Regions from separate parts of the Streptomyces sp. NPDC052682 genome, predicted to be linked through region 3. Evidence: riboswitches for the same ligand, from Rfam matches in the RefSeq annotation. Region 3 holds a riboswitch; each other region holds the start of a gene.

The links. A riboswitch is a leader RNA that binds a small molecule or an ion and turns the genes downstream of it on or off. The one in region 3 is predicted to bind cyclic di-AMP.
Positions count from the first base shown of each region.
Region 1: linked by a shared signal. The riboswitch ahead of AB0K80_RS18195 (transglycosylase family protein) and the one ahead of AB0K80_RS21435 (NlpC/P60 family protein) in region 3 are both predicted to bind cyclic di-AMP.
Region 2: linked by a shared signal. The riboswitch ahead of AB0K80_RS23630 (M23 family metallopeptidase) and the one ahead of AB0K80_RS21435 (NlpC/P60 family protein) in region 3 are both predicted to bind cyclic di-AMP.
Region 4: linked by a shared signal. The riboswitch ahead of AB0K80_RS14110 (M23 family metallopeptidase) and the one ahead of AB0K80_RS21435 (NlpC/P60 family protein) in region 3 are both predicted to bind cyclic di-AMP.

Region 1 covers NZ_JBFATS010000010.1:222,206-226,408, forward strand. Annotated here, with positions in the region: gene AB0K80_RS18185 (cytochrome P450) at 1-1,130, shown strand, start outside; gene AB0K80_RS18190 (transglycosylase family protein) at 1,277-2,263, shown strand; cyclic di-AMP (ydaO/yuaA leader) riboswitch at 2,451-2,619, shown strand; gene AB0K80_RS18195 (transglycosylase family protein) at 2,624-3,316, shown strand; gene eno (phosphopyruvate hydratase) at 3,556-4,203, shown strand, end outside.
Region 2 covers NZ_JBFATS010000015.1:84,716-88,918, forward strand. Annotated here, with positions in the region: gene AB0K80_RS23620 (HPr family phosphocarrier protein) at 1-17, shown strand, start outside; gene AB0K80_RS23625 (GntR family transcriptional regulator) at 224-910, opposite strand; gene AB0K80_RS23630 (M23 family metallopeptidase) at 1,111-1,887, opposite strand; cyclic di-AMP (ydaO/yuaA leader) riboswitch at 1,901-2,064, opposite strand; gene AB0K80_RS23635 (pitrilysin family protein) at 2,256-3,644, opposite strand; gene AB0K80_RS23640 (pitrilysin family protein) at 3,641-4,203, opposite strand, start outside.
Region 3 covers NZ_JBFATS010000013.1:50,380-54,582, forward strand. Annotated here, with positions in the region: gene pcrA (DNA helicase PcrA) at 1-1,477, opposite strand, end outside; cyclic di-AMP (ydaO/yuaA leader) riboswitch at 1,713-1,864, shown strand; gene AB0K80_RS21435 (NlpC/P60 family protein) at 1,873-3,030, shown strand; gene AB0K80_RS21440 (hypothetical protein) at 3,050-3,403, opposite strand; gene AB0K80_RS21445 (NlpC/P60 family protein) at 3,857-4,203, shown strand, end outside.
Region 4 covers NZ_JBFATS010000008.1:26,189-30,391, reverse strand. Annotated here, with positions in the region: gene ribA (GTP cyclohydrolase II) at 1-286, opposite strand, end outside; gene AB0K80_RS14125 (MarR family transcriptional regulator) at 412-927, opposite strand; gene AB0K80_RS14120 (dihydrofolate reductase family protein) at 1,017-2,156, shown strand; tRNA gene AB0K80_RS14115 (tRNA-Met) at 2,205-2,278, shown strand; cyclic di-AMP (ydaO/yuaA leader) riboswitch at 2,573-2,734, shown strand; gene AB0K80_RS14110 (M23 family metallopeptidase) at 2,747-3,775, shown strand; gene AB0K80_RS14105 (aldo/keto reductase) at 3,870-4,203, shown strand, end outside.

The DNA of each region.
Region 1 (4,203 bases), on a different contig from region 3:
CCAGGCAGGCGCTCGCCGACAACCGGCTGTCCAAGAACCCGGCGCATCACGACGAGCCCGCGCACGCCAAGGGCAAGACCGGGATCCCCGGGGAGCGCAAGGCCGAGTTGATGACGCACCTGCTCAACATCGACCCGCCGGACCACACCCGGCTGCGGCGGCTGGTCAGCAAGGCGTTCACACCGCGCCGCGTCGCCGAGTTCGCGCCCCGGGTGCAGGAGCTGACCGACCGCCTCATCGACGGGTTCGCCGCCCGGGGAGAGGCCGACCTGATCCACGAGTTCGCCTTCCCGCTGCCCATCCACGCCATCTGCGACCTGCTCGGCGTCCCGCGCGAGGACCAGGACGACTTCCGGGACTGGGCGGGGATGATGATCCGTCACCAGGGCGGCCCGAGGGGCGGGGTCGCGCGGTCGGTGAAGAAGATGCGCGGGTACCTCGCCGACCTCATCCACCGCAAGCGTGCGGCGCTGCCGCCCGAGCCGGCCCCCGGTGAGGACCTCATCTCGGGCCTCATCCGCGCCTCCGACCACGGCGAGCACCTCACCGAGAACGAAGCCGCGGCGATGGCCTTCATCCTGCTGTTCGCCGGCTTCGAGACGACCGTCAACCTCATCGGGAACGGCACCTACGCCCTGCTCACCCACCCCGGGCAGCGGGACCGGCTGCAGAAGTCCCTCGCCGCCGGCGAGCGCGAGCTGCTGGAGACCGGTGTGGAGGAACTCCTGCGCTTCGACGGGCCCGTGGAGCTGGCCACCTGGCGGTTCGCCACCCAGCCGCTGACCATCGGCGGGCAGGACATCGCCCCCGGCGACCCCGTCCTCGTGGTCCTGGCCGCCGCCGACCGCGACCCGGACCGCTTCGCCGACCCGGACGTGCTGGACCTGTCCCGGCGCGACAACCAGCACCTCGGGTACGGCCACGGCATCCACTACTGCCTCGGCGCCCCGCTCGCCCGCCTGGAGGGCCAGACCGCGCTCGCCACCCTCCTCACCCGCCTCCCCGACCTGCGGCTCGCGGCGGACCCGTCCGAACTGCGCTGGCGCGGCGGGCTCATCATGCGGGGACTGCGCACCCTGCCGGTGGCGTTCACGCCGGTGGGGCAAGGGGCGCACGCTGCGCAAAGGTGACACACGCTCAACACTGTGATCTTCACGTGATCTGCGCGGAACGAACTTGTGATGGGTGATCGTCTGCCGATACGTTCACCCATCAGCGCGGCGGCCCCCGTCACGGCCGCCACGCGGGTCAGTGCTGTCTCGTGAAAGGTCTCCGTATGCTCTCCGGGAACGGTCGTCACCGTCGCCCCCGTCAGGCTCCGGCTCTCCTCGTCGCGGCCGGAGTGACCGGTTCCGCCATCGCGATCCCGCTCCTCGGAGCCACCGGCGCGAGCGCGGCCGACGGGACGACCTGGGACCGGGTCGCGGACTGCGAGACCGGCGGCGCCTGGAGCCAGAACAGCGGCAACGGCCTGTACGGCGGCCTGCAACTGTCCCAGGAGGACTGGGAGAAGCACGGCGGCCTCGACTACGCGGCCAGCCCGGACCTGGCCAGCCGTAACCAGCAGATAGCCGTCGCCGAGAGAGTCCTCGCCGACGAGGGGGTCGGCGTCTGGCGCACCTGCGGTCTGCTCGCGGGCCTGGACAAGGACTCGGCCTCGGCCGACATCGACACGGGCGTGGCCGGCGACTCCTCGCCGAAGGCCGCGGAATCATCCGACTCGCGAGACTCATCGGGTTTGTCCGACTCTTCCGAGTCGTTCCGTTCCTCGGCGTCGCCGGACTCTGCGTCGCCGGACGCGCCGGCGCCCTCCACCTCCTCCGACGCCCCGTCAGGCACGGAGGGCGACGCGCCGCACATCGACGGCTCCTCCGCGGACACCTCGCACTCCGGCGACTCGGGCAACTCGAGCCGCGCGGGCGGTCCTTCGGCCCTGGCCGGCACGGACGCGGAGGCCGCCCCGGCCGGCACCGGCCGGCACCGCGGCCCCAGCGCCGAGGAGACCCCGGCGCCCGGCAGTACGGCCGGGGAGGGGGGACGGCACGCCTCGCGCGGGGACGCGGCCGCGCGGGACGCGGTGGACGGCTCGTACACCGTGCGTACCGGCGACAGTCTGTCGTCCATCGCCGACTCCCTTGACCTCGGCGGCGGATGGCACGCGCTCTACGCGGCCAACGAGCGCACCGTCGGCGCCGACCCCGACCTCATCCTCCCCGGTCAGACGCTTGCCATAGGGGTCGAACCGGGGCAGAAGAACCCCTGAAAGGGCGGCAGTTTCCCTCGCGGTTCGCGGTTAATGTCCCATGTAAGCGTGATGAGAGATAGATCTCAGAAGCCCTGATCGTCTTTGAAATTCCGCGGATCACCTGGCTACGGTCGTGACCGCTCGCCACCGCGAGCCCCGGCTGCCGCAACGCCGAATCCTGCCAGTGGCAGCCCGGGAACAGTCGTCGCGTCAAGCGCCGCGGGCAGGAGCGGGGGACCCAAGGTAGGCGCCGGGCCCAGCACATGAGGCTGGATCCGGCTAGGGGTGAAGCCGAGTCCCGCAAGGGACCCGGCCGGGCAACTCAACCGGCCCGAACCCGACAGCTCACCTCGCAGGCGTCGGTGAGGGGATCCATCCATGCTGTTTTCCAGCAAGGGCAAGCACCGCCGTCCGTCCAAGGCCGTTCGCGCCGTCGCCCTGGCCGGTGTCACCGGCGCCGCCGTGGCCGCGCCGCTGATGGCCGCCGGCACCGCCTCCGCCGCCACCGAGTCCGAGTGGGACGCCGTCGCCCAGTGCGAGTCCGGCGGCAACTGGTCCATCAACACCGGCAACGGCTACTACGGCGGTCTGCAGTTCTCCGCCTCCACCTGGGCCGCGTACGGCGGCACGCAGTACGCCTCCACCGCCGACAAGGCCACCAAGGCCCAGCAGATCCAGATCGCCGAGAAGGTCCTCGCGAGCCAGGGCAAGGGTGCCTGGCCGGTCTGCGGCAAGAACCTGTCCGGCGCCTCGTACAACGGCGGCTCGGCGCAGAGCTCCGGCTCCACCGAGACCCGCCAGAGCGAGCAGCAGACGGCCTCCCGCTCCACCGAGCGCCCGGCCCAGACCCAGACCCCGAAGACCCAGAGCCAGAAGACGGTCACCACCCCGACCGGCAAGAAGGTCAAGAAGGGCGACGGCGAGTACAAGGTCGTCAAGGGCGACACCCTGAGCTCGATCGCCGCGCAGCACGACGTCAAGGGCGGCTGGGAGAAGCTCTACCAGCTGAACAAGGACATCATCGAGGACGCCAACCTCATCTACCCGGGCCAGCAGCTGCACCTGAGCTGATCGGCCTGCCCTGCTCCCCGCCCCGGTGCGTGTTCCCCCGTACGCGCCGGGGCGGGGTCATGTCCGGCGGCACATCTGTGGCGCTCGGCGCTCCTTTGTTCCGTTCGGAAACAATTTACGCTCAGTTCTGTCCAAGGGGTGGGTGACCGGCTGGCCGATCGCCCCCGGCCGGTTAGGCTCGTCTCGCAGAGCCCCCGCGGCACTGCCAACCCGCGTCACATCCCAAGAAGGAGATGCTCGTGCCGTCCATCGACGTCGTCGTAGCCCGGGAAATCCTGGACTCCCGAGGCAATCCCACGGTCGAGGTCGAGGTCGGCCTCGACGACGGCAGCACGGGTCGTGCCGCCGTCCCGTCCGGCGCCTCCACGGGCGCCTTCGAGGCCATCGAGCTCCGCGACGGTGACCCCAACCGCTACCAGGGCAAGGGCGTCGAGAAGGCCGTCCTCGCCGTCATCGAGCAGATCGGCCCGGAGCTGGTCGGCTACGACGCCACCGAGCAGCGCCTGATCGACCAGGCCATGTTCGACCTGGACGCCACCGACAACAAGGGCTCGCTCGGCGCCAACGCCATCCTCGGGGTCTCGCTCGCCGTCGCCCACGCCGCCTCCGAGGCCAGCGACCTGCCGCTCTTCCGCTACCTGGGCGGTCCCAACGCGCACCTGCTGCCGGTGCCGATGATGAACATCCTGAACGGCGGCGCGCACGCCGACTCCAACGTGGACATCCAGGAGTTCATGATCGCCCCGATCGGCGCGGAGTCCTTCTCCGAGGCCCTGCGCTGGGGCGCCGAGGTCTACCACACCCTGAAGAAGGTCCTGAAGTCCAAGGGCCTGTCCACCGGCCTCGGCGACGAGGGCGGCTTCGCCCCGAACCTCGGCTCCAACCGC
Region 2 (4,203 bases), on a different contig from region 3:
TTCCCGAGACCGTCTGAGCCACCGCGCCGGCACAGAGGAGCCGCGTCGCCTGCGGGCGGCGCGGCTCTTTCACGTCCGGCAACCGGAATTCACCGGCACGGCAACAGGCCGACACGGCAAAAGGACAGCTTGACAAAAGGACGTGCGGCAAAAGGGCAGCGCAGTAAAAGGGCAGCAAAAACGAACCCCGCCGAATAACCCTTCTTTGTATACGGCTCCCGCGTTAATGCCGCAGGCTCGGCGTGTGTACGGCACGTTGCGAATTCCTCACACGGTCGCCGCCGGAGGCGAATCGCAGCCGGTGCGCGGCGCCGGCGCGCTCGGTGTGCAGCGCCGTGAGCGCCCGCGCGCGCTCCCCGTCGCCGCGCGCCACGGCGTCCACGATCGCCCCGTGCTCGGCCCAGGTCTCCACGGGGTCGGCCGGCGCCTCCACCGCGTACATCCAGGTGATCTTGTGGCGCAGCTGGGTCAGCAGCGACGTCAGGGCGGGGCTGCCGCAGGCCTGGGCGAGCGTCTCGTGGAACCAGCCGCCGAGGGAGCGCAGGTCGTCGCTGTTGCCCCGGCGGGCGCGCTCCTGCCCCAGCCGCACCAGGCCGCGCAGCACCTTCAGATGGGCCTCGGTGCGGCGCTGGGCGGCCCGGCAGGCGCCGAGCGGTTCCAGGAGCAGGCGCATCTCCAGCAGGTCGGCGGCCTCCTGCTCGGTGGGCTCCGCCACGCACGCGCCCGCGTGCCGCCGGGTCACCACGAAGCCCTCGGCCTCCAGGGTGCGCAGGGCCTCGCGGACGGGGACGCGGGAGACGCCGTAGCGACGCGCGAGGAGTTCCTCGGTGAGCCGGCTGCCGCGCTCGTAGACACCGGCGACGATGTCGTCCCGGATCGCGGTACACACCGAGTGCGCCGGAATACGCATGACCGACCTCCGCCTTAATCCCCGTGAAACGTCGACGATGGACGTGTGTTCCGTGACTCTATTGCAATGAGCCGGAATTTCCGACGGCGGGCCGGAATCCATGGATATTTTTTGGACAGCACGGCGTGCGAAACGGCGAAAGCCCCGGCTCGGGAGCCGGGGCCTTGCGGTACGGACCGTGCGGGTCGGACCTGCGCGCCTCAGACGTGCACGCCGTGCGAGCGCAGGTACGCCACGGGGTCGATGTCCGAGCCGTACTCCGGGGTCGTACGGGCCTCGAAGTGCAGGTGCGGTCCGGTGACGTTGCCGGTCGCGCCGGACAGGCCGATCTGCTGCCCGGGGGTGACCTGCTGGCCCACCGAGACGCCGATCGAGGACAGGTGCCCGTACTGGGTGTAGGTGCCGTCGTGCATCTTGATCACGACCTGGTTGCCGTACGCGCCGCCCCAGCCGGCCTCGACGACGGTGCCCGCGCCGACGGCGTGGACGGGGGTGCCGGTGGCGGCGTGGAAGTCGACGCCGGTGTGGCTGCCGGAGGACCACAGGCCGCTGCTGGCCCGGTAGCCGGTGGAGACGTACGAGCCGGAGATGGGCGGCACGAAGGTGTTCAGACGCTTGCGCTCGGCCTCGCGGGCGGCGCGCTCCTTGGCATCGCGGGCCTCCTTGGCCGCCTCGGCGGCCCGCTTGCGGGCGTCCTCCTCGGCCTTCTTGCGCGCGGCGGCCTCCTCGGCGGCCTGCTGCTGGGCGGCGGCCTGGGCGTCGATCTCGTCGGCGACGGAGCCGCCGAGGGTGACGACCGGGGTGAGGCCGGTCTGCTGCGGGGCGGGCTCGGCGGCGAACGCCGGGGCCGCGACGGTGCCGATGACGCCGGTGGTGGCGAGGGCCGCGACGCCCGCCGCGCGGGCGGTGCCGCGCTGCATGCGGGTGGGACGACGGTGCTTGCCTGCGGGCTTGCGTGCGGCGCGCGTGAACGCCATGAAGTGTGCTGGTCCTTTCCTTCCCTCTCGCCTACCGGGTTAGCTGACGGGTTCGGAGCAGGAAGGTCTCCTACGGGCCCCCTCGCGGTGTGCGCGGGCGCCCGATTCACCCCAGGGACGTGGTGGGTCCCCGGCTCCCCTGGCTCGCGCCGTACGGGGACTCGGCGATGACTGTCCGCTGCCGCGGGTGCGGCGCACTGCCTGACGGACAGCCCGGACGAAGCTAAACGGGACGCGTTTCAATCCCCAAACGGAACGCGGCTTTTGTAGCGCATCCCACAGGGCAGACAGGCAACCTCCGCCCCAATTCGGGCATAAGGGGGCCCTGGTGACAGGCACGCCACCAGGGCCTCCACGCGCGCGTGCCGCTACTCGGCGGCGACCACGCTGACTTGGCCGATACCGAGGGCCTCCACAGGCTCCTTGATCTGCGCCGCGTCACCCACCAGCACGGTCACCAGACGGTCCACCGGGAAGGCGTTCACGACCGCCGCGGTGGCCTCCACGGTGCCGGTCGCGGCGAGCTGCCGGTACAGCGCGGCCTGGTAGTCGTCGGGCAGGTGCTGCTCGACCTGGTCGGCCAGCGTGCTCGCGACGGCCGCGGCCGTCTCGTACTTCAGCGGCGCCACGCCCACCAGGTTCTGCACGGCCACGTCCCGCTCGGCGTCGGTGAGCCCGTCCTTGGCAAGCGTGCGCAGCACCTTGAACAGGTCGTCGAGCGCCGGGCCGGTGTTCGGGGTGTCGACGGAGCCGCTGATGGCGAGCATCGCGGCACCGGTGCCCTCCGCGGTGGACCGCAGGACCTGGGCGAACGACCGCACCCCGTAGGTGTAGCCCTTCTCCTCACGCAGCACGCGGTCCAGGCGGGAGGTGAGGGTGCCGCCGAGGCAGTACGTGCCGAGCACCTGGGCGGGCCACACGCGGTCGTGGCGGTCGGGGCCGATGCGGCCGATCAGCAGCTGCGTCTGGACGGCACCGGGACGGTCCACGATCACGACCCGGCCGGTGTCGTCGGCGGTCACCGGCGGCACGGGCCGCGGCTCGCCCGGCGAGCCGGTCCAGGAGCCGAGCGTGTCGGCGAGCAGCGCGTCCAGGTCGATGCCGGTGAGGTCGCCGACGACCACGGCGGTGGCCGTGGCGGGGCGCACGTGCCGCTCGTAGAAGGCGCGCACCGCCGCCGCGTCGATGGCCGCGACGGTCTCCTCGGTGCCCTGGCGCGGCCGCGACATGCGCGAGCCCGCCGGGAACAGCTCTTTGGACAGCTCCTTGGCGGCCCGCCGGGAGGGGTTGGCCAGCTCGTGCGGGATCTCGTCGAGGCGGTTGCGCACCAGCCGCTCGATCTCGCTGTCGGCGAAGGCGGGTGCCCGCAGGGCGTCGGCGACCAGGCCGAGCGCCTTGGCCAGGCGGGAGGCGGGCACTTCCAGGCTGAGGCGTACGCCGGGGTGGTCGGCGTGGGTGTCGAGGGTGGCGCCGCAGCGCTCCAGCTCGGCGGCGAACTCCTCGGCGGAGTGCTTGTCGGTGCCCTCCGAGAAGGCCCGCGCCATGATCGTGGCGACGCCGTCCAAGCCCGCGGGCTCGGCGTCCAGGGGCGCGTCCAGCAGCACCTCGACGGCGACGACCTGCTGGCCGGGGCGGTGGCAGCGCAGCACCGTCAGGCCGTTGCCGAGCGCACCGCGCTCGGGCGCCGGGAACGCCCACGGCTTGGGCTCGCCCGCCTGGGGCCGGGGGTGGAACTCCATCGTGGCGAGCTCGGTCACTTCGCCGCCTCCTCGTTGTCGTCGGTGGCTTCCACGGTCGCCGCGGACTCCGGGTCCTCGGTGCCTTCCACGTCCTCGGCGTGCTCGGGGGCGGTCGGCTCGTAGACCAGCACCGCGCGGTTGTCGGGCCGCAGCCGGGCCTGGGCGATCTCCCTGACCTCCTCGGGCGTCACCTCCAGCACGCGCTGGACGGCGGTGAGGGCGAGCTGCGGGTCGCCGAACAGCACGGCGTAGCGGCACAGTTCGTCGGCGCGGCCGGCGACCGTGCCGAGCCGGTCCAGCCACTCGCGCTCCAGCTGGGCCTGGGCGCGCTCCATCTCCTCCGCGGTGGGGCCCTCCTCGGCGAACCGGGCGAGCTCCTCGTCGATGGCGGCCTCGATCACGGGCACCTCGACATCGCCGGAGGTCTTCACGTCGAGCCAGCCCATGGAGGGCGCCCCGGCCAGCCGCAGCAGTCCGAACCCGGCCGCCACCGCCGTACGGTCGCGCCGCACGAGGCGGTTGTACAGGCGGGAGGACTCGCCGCCGCCGAGCACGGTGAGCGCCAGGTCGGCCGCGT
Region 3 (4,203 bases):
GGACGTTGAGGATACGGCGCAGCGGCACCGAGTCCTCCGGGTTGGCCAGCACCCGCAGGTAGGCCAGGACGTCCCGGACCTCCTTGCGCTCGTAGAAGCGGACCCCGCCGACGACCTTGTAGGGCAGGCCGACGCGGATGAAGACCTCTTCGAAGACACGGGACTGGGCGTTGGTGCGGTAGAAGACGGCGACGTCGCCGGCCTTCGCCTCGCCCGCGTCCGTGAGGCGGTCTATCTCGTCGGCGACGAACTGGGCCTCGTCGTGCTCGGTGTCCGCGACGTACCCGGTGATCAGCGCGCCGGCGCCGGCGTTGGTCCACAGGTTCTTGGGGCGGCGGGACTCGTTGCGCTCGATGACCGCGTTGGCGGCGGACAGGATCGTCTGCGTGGAGCGGTAGTTCTGCTCCAGCAGGATCGTCGTCGCGTCCGGGTAGTCCTCCTCGAACTGGAGGATGTTGCGGATCGTCGCGCCCCGGAAGGCGTAGATCGACTGGTCGGCGTCGCCGACCACGCACAGCTCGGCGGGCGGGACCTCGGCCTCGGGGGGCACGTCGACGGGGTGCTCAAAGGTGCCGACCAGCTCGCGGACCAGGGCGTACTGCGCGTGGTTGGTGTCCTGGTACTCGTCCACGAGCACGTGGCGGAAGCGACGGCGGTAGTGCTCGGCGACGTCCGGGAAGGCGCGCAGCAGGTTGACCGTCGTCATGATCAGGTCGTCGAAGTCGAGCGCGTTCGCCTCGCGCAGCCGCGACTGGTACAGGGCGTAGGCCTGGGCGAGGGTCTTCTCGAAGCCGTCGGAGGCCTGGGCGGCGAAGTCCTCCTCGTCGATCAGCTCGTTCTTCAGGTTGCTGATCTTGGCGCTGAAGGACTTCGGCGGGTAGCGCTTGGGGTCGAGGTCCAGGTCGCGGCAGACCAGGGCCATCAGCCGCTTGGAGTCGGCGGCGTCGTAGATCGAGAACGACGACGTGAAGCCGAGCTTCTTGGACTCGCGGCGCAGGATGCGCACGCACGCACTGTGGAAGGTCATCACCCACATGGCGTGCGCGCGCGGGCCGACGAGCTGCTCGACGCGCTCCTTCATCTCGCCCGCGGCCTTGTTGGTGAAGGTGATCGCGAGGATCTGGCCGGGGTGGACGCCCCGCTCGGCGAGCAGGTAGGCGATGCGGTGGGTGAGCACGCGGGTCTTGCCGGAGCCGGCGCCGGCCACGATGAGCAGGGGGGAGCCGGAGTGCACGACGGCGGCGCGCTGGTTGTCGTTCAGCCCCTCGAGGAGCGCCGCGGAGTCCACCACCGGGCGCGGGGCGCCGTCCCGGTAGTGGGTGTCCCGGTCCGGCGGCACGTCGAACGTCCCGCCGAACAGATCGTCCGGGACCGGCTCCGGTCCGTGATCGTCCTCGGGCGGCGGCGGGGGTCCGTCCTCGTGACCCCGCGGGGCCTGGAGGTCCGCCAGGAAGCTGTCGTCAAAGAGGCTGCTCATCGCTCTCCGAGTCTAGGGCGCCGCACCGACAACCCGCCGCCGCCCTGAGAACATCGCCGGTCACAGCCCACTTCCGCGCGACCACGAACAGTGAAACCCGACCCAGGTCACGAAAATGTATCGGGCATATCACCCACCAACCTTCACACGGACCACACGAGTTGGCTACCGTGCGGTCGGGCCGCACGACCCCCACCGGCGAACGTCGCCGGGCCGCGCGGCCTCCGCCGAGTCCGGCCTGCCGCCGTCGCAGCCGGAGCCGGGGACCCACCGAGACCCCGGGGTGAATCGGCCCGCCTCCCCTTCGGGGACCGGCCGTAGGGCAAACCTTCCGAAGCACGCGCCCGAACCCGACAGCTAACCCGGTAGGCGGAACACGGAAGGAGTCGCCACCCTTGGCGTCGCACCGCAAGTCGCGTCCTGCCGGTACGCGCGTAGCAGGCATACGGCCCCCCGCCCTCGCCACGGCGGCCCTCACGTCCGTGGCCCTGCTGTCCCAGACCGCCAACGCCGCCCCCTCCGAGGACGGCAAGCCGAGCCTGGAGGAGGTCGAGAAGAAGGTCGACGACCTGTACCGCCAGGCCGAGTCGGCGACCGAGAAGTACAACGCGGCCAAGGAGAAGACCGCCAAGCAGCGCAAGCGCGTCGACACGCTCCTCGACGACGTGGCCGAGCGCACCCAGAAACTCAACGAGGCGCGGGAGGAGCTGGGTTCCTTCGCCGCCGCCCAGTACCGCACCGGCGCTTCCGTCCCGGACACCGCGACGTTCCTGCTCGCGGACACCCCGCAGGACTACTTCGACCAGACCCAGCTGATGAGCCGGCTCACCGGCCGTCAGAAGGAGGCGGTCGACGACTACGTCACGCAGCAGTCCGAGACGATGCGCAAGCGCCAGGAGGCCACCGAGAGCCTCGAGACGCTCACCGACACGCAGAGCGACCTCAGGACGGCGAAGGCCACCGTCCAGAAGAAGCTCGCCGACGCGCGGGAGCTGCTGTCGAAGCTGACCGCCGAGGAGAAGGCGCGGCTCGCGGCGATCGAGCGCAAGAAGCAGGAGGAGGCCGCCCGCGAGGCCGCCGAGCTGGCCCGGCAGCAGGCCGAGCAGCAGGCCCAGGAGACGGCCCAGCCGCAGGAGACCCCCAGCCCCTCCCCCTCCACGGGCCCGACGGCGCCCTCGGCCGGCTCCTCGTACACCACCAAGGCCGAGAAGGCGCTCGCCTTCGCCCGCGCGCAGATCGGCAAGCCGTACGTCTGGGGCGCCACCGGCCCCGGCTCCTACGACTGCTCCGGCCTCACCCAGGCTGCCTGGAAGGCCGCGGGCGTGGACCTGCCGCGCACCACCTACGACCAGGTGAACGCCGGCACCACGGTCCCGCTCTCCCAGGCGCAGCCCGGTGACCTGGTCTTCTTCTACGACGACGTCACCCACGTGGGGATCTACATCGGCAACGGCATGATGATCCACGCCCCGAAGCCCGGCACCTACGTCCGCGAGGAGTCGATCTTCTACGACGGCGAGTCGGCCATCCACAGCGTGGTGCGGCCGGCCTGACCACGCCGGTGCCAGAGGGTCAGGTCCACAGCACCGCGATGAAGACGTTCGCCACGGTCAGCAGGCCCACCAGGCCGAACAGGCGCTTGTCGGTCCGCTCCTCGTCCCGCTTCACGTAGACGAGCCCCAGGATCACGATCAGCAGCGCCAGCTTCACGCCGATCTTGATGTTGTCGACGGACTGGTCGTCGGCCTGGTTGAGGCCGACCAGGATCGCCCCGGTGACCAGCATCGTCAGCGCGCCGTGCAGCATCGCGGGGCTGAAGCGGGCGCTGCCCTGGCCCATCGCCTTCATCTGGGTGAGGAAGCCGCCGAGGAGCGCCGCGATGCCGATGATGTGCAGACCGACGAAGAGGTGGATGAGTACGTCCATGAGCCCGGAGCCTATGAGGGCCCCCTGGCCCGCCCGACACCGGCCCGGCGCTCCCGGTGCTCCGCGCGCGTGCGTCTCTGCGCGCATAGCACCTGCCCGGCGCCGCCCGGGCGAGATCCGGCACATCGGTCATCGCTCTCGGTGAAGTCGACAGCGTCTGGACGGGATCACGGTCACAGAAGGTCACCTTCCGGTCCCGTGGCGCCAGTTCCGTGCAACCGCCCTCCGGCCCGGCACGGCCAGCTTTAGCGTCCTGCCCCAGGTGACCGGCTCCCCACCGCCGCCCGGGCCAGGGGCGGCAGTCGGCCACCACCGCCGAGAAGGTCCGGCGGCGGCCCGCTTCCCCCTGTGCGGGCCGTCGCCGGACGCGCGGGCCGCTCACGACGGTCCTCCGACCGCTCCCCGACGGCCGTGCGCCGGACCGGCGGGCGTCGGAAAGGACGTGAAGCGCAGGTGGCAGCACACCGCAAGCCCAGCAGACGCACGCTGGGCGGTGGTCCGACCCGCACGGCCGCGACGCTCGCCCTGGCGGGCGCGGCGACCGCCACCGGATTCGAGGGGACCGGCCAGGCCGATCCTCAGCTGTCCCCGGAGCAGGTCGCGTCCCGGGTGGACACGCTGTACCAGGAGGCGGAGGCGGCCACCGAGAAGTACAACGGCGCGAAGGAGAAGGCGGAGGCGGCCCGGCAGCGGCTCAACAGGCTCCAGGACGCCATGGCCCGCAAGCAGGAGCGGCTGAACGCCGCCCGTGAAGCCCTCGGTTCGGTCGCGACGGCCCAGTACCGCGGCGGCGGGCTCGA
Region 4 (4,203 bases), on a different contig from region 3:
GGAGGTAGAGCAGGACCCCGCCGCGGTCGGTGATGCGCTCGACCGCCTCGCGCAGCTGCGGGCCGCAGTCGCAGCGCGCCGAGCCGAACACGTCCCCGGTCAGGCACTCGGAGTGCAGCCGTACCAGCGGCACCGGGCCGGGGTCGCCCAGGACGACGGCCAGGTGCTCCCGGCCGTCCACCAGCCCGTGGAAGGTGACCAGGTCCGCGTCGACGCGGTAGCCGTCGTGGAAGCGCAGCGGGACCCGGACACGGGCGCGCGGGGTGGCGGCGGGGATCTCGGGCATGCGGGCCTCCGGGTTCCGTTCCAGTGCTTCAGATTTGAAGCAGGACATGGCCCGGGACTCTACTGCATGCTTTAAATTTGAAGCAACTGGCTATTCAGCCGCATGATGAGGGGCATCTCACAGCGTCATGAGCAGGGCGGCGACGAGCGGCGGCGCCACGGCACGTCGTCGGACGCCGGCCGCGTCGCGTCCTCCTGCAGCGCCCGTGCCACCTCGCCGCAGATCTCCTCCAGCTGCCCGACCTGCTCCTCGCTGAGGTGGTCGAAGAGGGAGGCCCGTACGGTCTCGACGTGCCCGGGAGCCGCGCGCTCCAGCACCGCCAGGCCCGCGTCGGTCAGCACGGCGATGCTGCCCCGCTTGTCCCACCGGCACGCCTCCCGCCGTACCAGGCCGTCCTTCTCCAGGCGCGTCACGGCGTACGTCAGCCGGGTCCGCGTGATCTTCAGCCGCTCGGCGAGGTCGGTCATGCGCAGCCGCCGCTCCGGGGTTTCCGAGAGGGTGGCCAGGATGGAGTAGTACAGGTGCGGCATGCCGGCGTCCTGCTGGAGCTGCCGGTCGATCGCGTCCTCCACGAGCAGGGTGGCGGCGAGGTACGCGCGCCAGGCGCGCTGCTCGGCAGGGGAGAGCCAGCGGGTCGTCATGCCGCCAGTGTAGGTTTGCTTCAAACTTGAACCAAGACCCACCAGGACCCGCCGCACGGCTCCCGGGTCCGGCTGCGAGGAGCGCGCCGATGCCCCACCCGTACGTCCTGCTGTCCGCCGCCGTCTCCCTCGACGGCTACCTGGACGACACCGGCCCTGAGCGCCTGCTGCTGTCCAGCCCCGCCGACTTCGACCGGGTCGACGAGGTGCGGGCGTCCGTCGACGCGATCCTGGTCGGCGCCGGCACCATCCGCGCCGACAACCCCCGGCTGCTGGTCAACGCGCCCGGGCGGCGCGCCGCCCGCCTGGCCGAGGGCAGGCCCGAGTACCCCCTGAAGGTCACGGTCAGCGGCTCCGGGGACCTGGACCCGGCGGCACAGTTCTGGCACACCGGGGGCGAGAAGGTCCTCTACACGACCGACCGGGGCGCCGAACGGGCCCGCGCCCTCGGCATCACCGCCGACGTCGTGCCGCTCGGCAGCGGCCTCGACTGGCGGCGCCTGCTCACCCACCTGCACGACGTGCGCGGCGTACGGCGGCTCATGGTCGAGGGCGGCGGGCAGATCCACACCCAGCTCCTCACCCAGGGCCTCGCCGACGAACTCCAGCTCGTCCTCGCCCCGCTCTTCGTGGGCGATCCGGCCGCGCCCCGCCTCTTCGGCCCGGGCTCCTACCAGGGCGGCCGGCTGCGGCTGCTGGAGACCCGCGCGATCGGCGACGTCGTCCTCATGCGCTACCGGCCGACCGCCCCGGGCACCGGCCCGCTGCCCTCGGCCGCGGACCACCACTGGCTCGCCCTGGCCTGCGAACTGGCCGAGCGCTGCCCGCCCTCGGACACCGCGTTCAGCGTGGGGGCGGTGGTGGTGGCGGCCGACGGTACGGAACTGGCCCGGGGGTACTCCCGCGAGGGCGGCGACCCCGTCGTGCACGCGGAGGAGGCCGCGCTGGCGAAGACCGGCCCGGACGACCCGCGCCTGGCGACCGCCACCGTCTACAGCAGCCTGGAACCCTGCGCCCGCCGGTCCTCCCGGCCGCTGCCCTGTGCCCGGCTGATCCTGGCGGCGGGCGTACGGCGGGTGGTCACGGCGTGGCGGGAGCCGGACACCTTCGTGGCGGGCGCGGACGGCAGCGGACTGCTGGCGGCGGCCGGTGCGGACGTCGTCGTCCTGGCGGAGCACGAGGAGCGGGCCAAAGCCCCCAACCGGCACCTGATCGGCGGCGGGCGGTGACGTGTGTGCGGGCTGTCCCGAACATGGCGTACACTGGTGTCATACCGACGCGGGGTGGAGCAGCTCGGTAGCTCGCTGGGCTCATAACCCAGAGGTCGCAGGTTCAAATCCTGTCCCCGCTACTGAAGGCTCAGGGCCGGAACTCATCGAGTTCCGGCCCTGAGTCGTTCCCGAGCCGGGGCGGCAGCGTCACGCGGTGTGACCGCACTGTCCCGCTCCGCACGGCAGTTGACGGTCCGTCAAGCCCCGTCAGTCACGCGAGGTGTGGTCAACTCGCCCGATTATCGCCGGTGATGACAGGTAAGTCCCCGGGAAATTCGCTAACGATCAAGCGGAACCGCTTGGAATCACCACCTCACCTCTATTAACGTTCGATAACGCAGCGCGGTCGTCCCAGCCGTCACAGAAGGCGGCTCCGTGCGCACGCGCCGAATCCCGCAAGGGAACCGGGGAACCACCACCATGGGGTGAATCACGCGGATACCGCCGTGCCGGCACGGCCGGCCGGTATACGCGCGTAGGAGACCTTCCCGCTCCGAACCCGTCAGCTAACCCGGTAGGCGGAGACGGAAGGAAAGGAGTACGCCTACGTGGCGTCCAACCGGCCTGCCCCCGCGGCCCCGTACGCGCCGAGCCGGCGCGAGACCGACACCTTCGGCTACGGCGGCCCCAGCGTCGACGAGGGCCCGTTCCAGGAGTGGAACCCCACCGAGGAGTCCATCCGTCCCGTACGCGGCCGGCATCGCGTCACCAAGCAGCGCGGCGGGCTCGCCCGCAGCTCCACCGTCCTCGGCGTCGGTGTCATAGCGGCCGTCGGCGCGGGCGGCATGGCCAGCGCGCAGACCGGCAAGCCGCCGGTGTCGATCTCCATGCCGGACCTGTCCTCCGTGGGTTCCCTGATCTCGGACGACGACACCCCCGAGGGCTCCGCCACCCCGCTCAGCAGCATCGGCACGACCTCCGCCGACACCGAGCAGGGCGCCGCCGACGCCGGTGAGGTGCTGCGCGCCCGGATCATGGCGCAGGCCGAGCGGCAGCAGGCCCAGGTCGAGAGCAAGGCCGCCGCCGAGGCCGCGGCCGCCGCCGAGAAGGCCGCTCAGGAGGCCGCCGAGAAGGCGCAGAAGGAGGCCGAGGCCAAGGCCGCCGCGGCCAAGGAGAAGGCGGAGGAAGAAGCCCGCAAGAAGGCCGAGGCCGAGCGCCTGGCCGAGCTGGCCAAGCAGTACACGCTGCCGACCTCCTCGTACACCATCACCTCCACCTTCGGCCAGGCCGGCGCCTACTGGTCCTCCGGCTACCACACCGGCCTCGACTTCGCCGCGCCCACCGGCACCCTCATCAAGGCCGTGCACAGCGGCACCATCACCGAGGCCGGCTGGGCCGGTTCGTACGGTTACCGCACGATCCTGACCCTCGACGACGGTACGGAGCTGTGGTTCTGCCACCAGTCCTCCATCAACGTCAGCGTCGGCCAGAAGGTCAACACCGGTGATGTGATCGGCCGCGTCGGCGCCACCGGCAACGTCACCGGGGCCCACCTCCACCTGGAGGTCCACCCGGACGGTTCCGCGAACGGCGTCGATCCGATGGCGTGGCTGCGCGGCAAGGGCCTCAACGTCTGAGCCCCGCCGGGGGATCGGGCAACGCCCGGGAGTTTACGAACCCTTGGCCGGACGCGTGGAATGGGCGGGTCCGGCCGGGTCGTTGACGACGGACATGACGTCGAACACCACCCCTTCGCTTCGCAAGCTCGGCAGTTCCGACCTCGAGGTCTTCCCGCTCGCTCTCGGGGGCAACGTCTTCGGCTGGACCGCCGACGAGGCCACCTCCTTCGCGGTTCTGGACGCCTACACGGCCGCCGGCGGCAACTTCGTCGACACGGCCGACGTGTACTCGGCGTGGGTCGACGGCAACCAGGGCGGCGAGTCCGAGACGATCATCGGCAGGTGGCTCGCCGCGCGCGGCAACCGCTCCGACGTCGTCATCGCCACCAAGGTCAGCCAGCACCCCCGGTACCAGGGCCTGTCCGCCGCGAACATCAAGGCCGCCG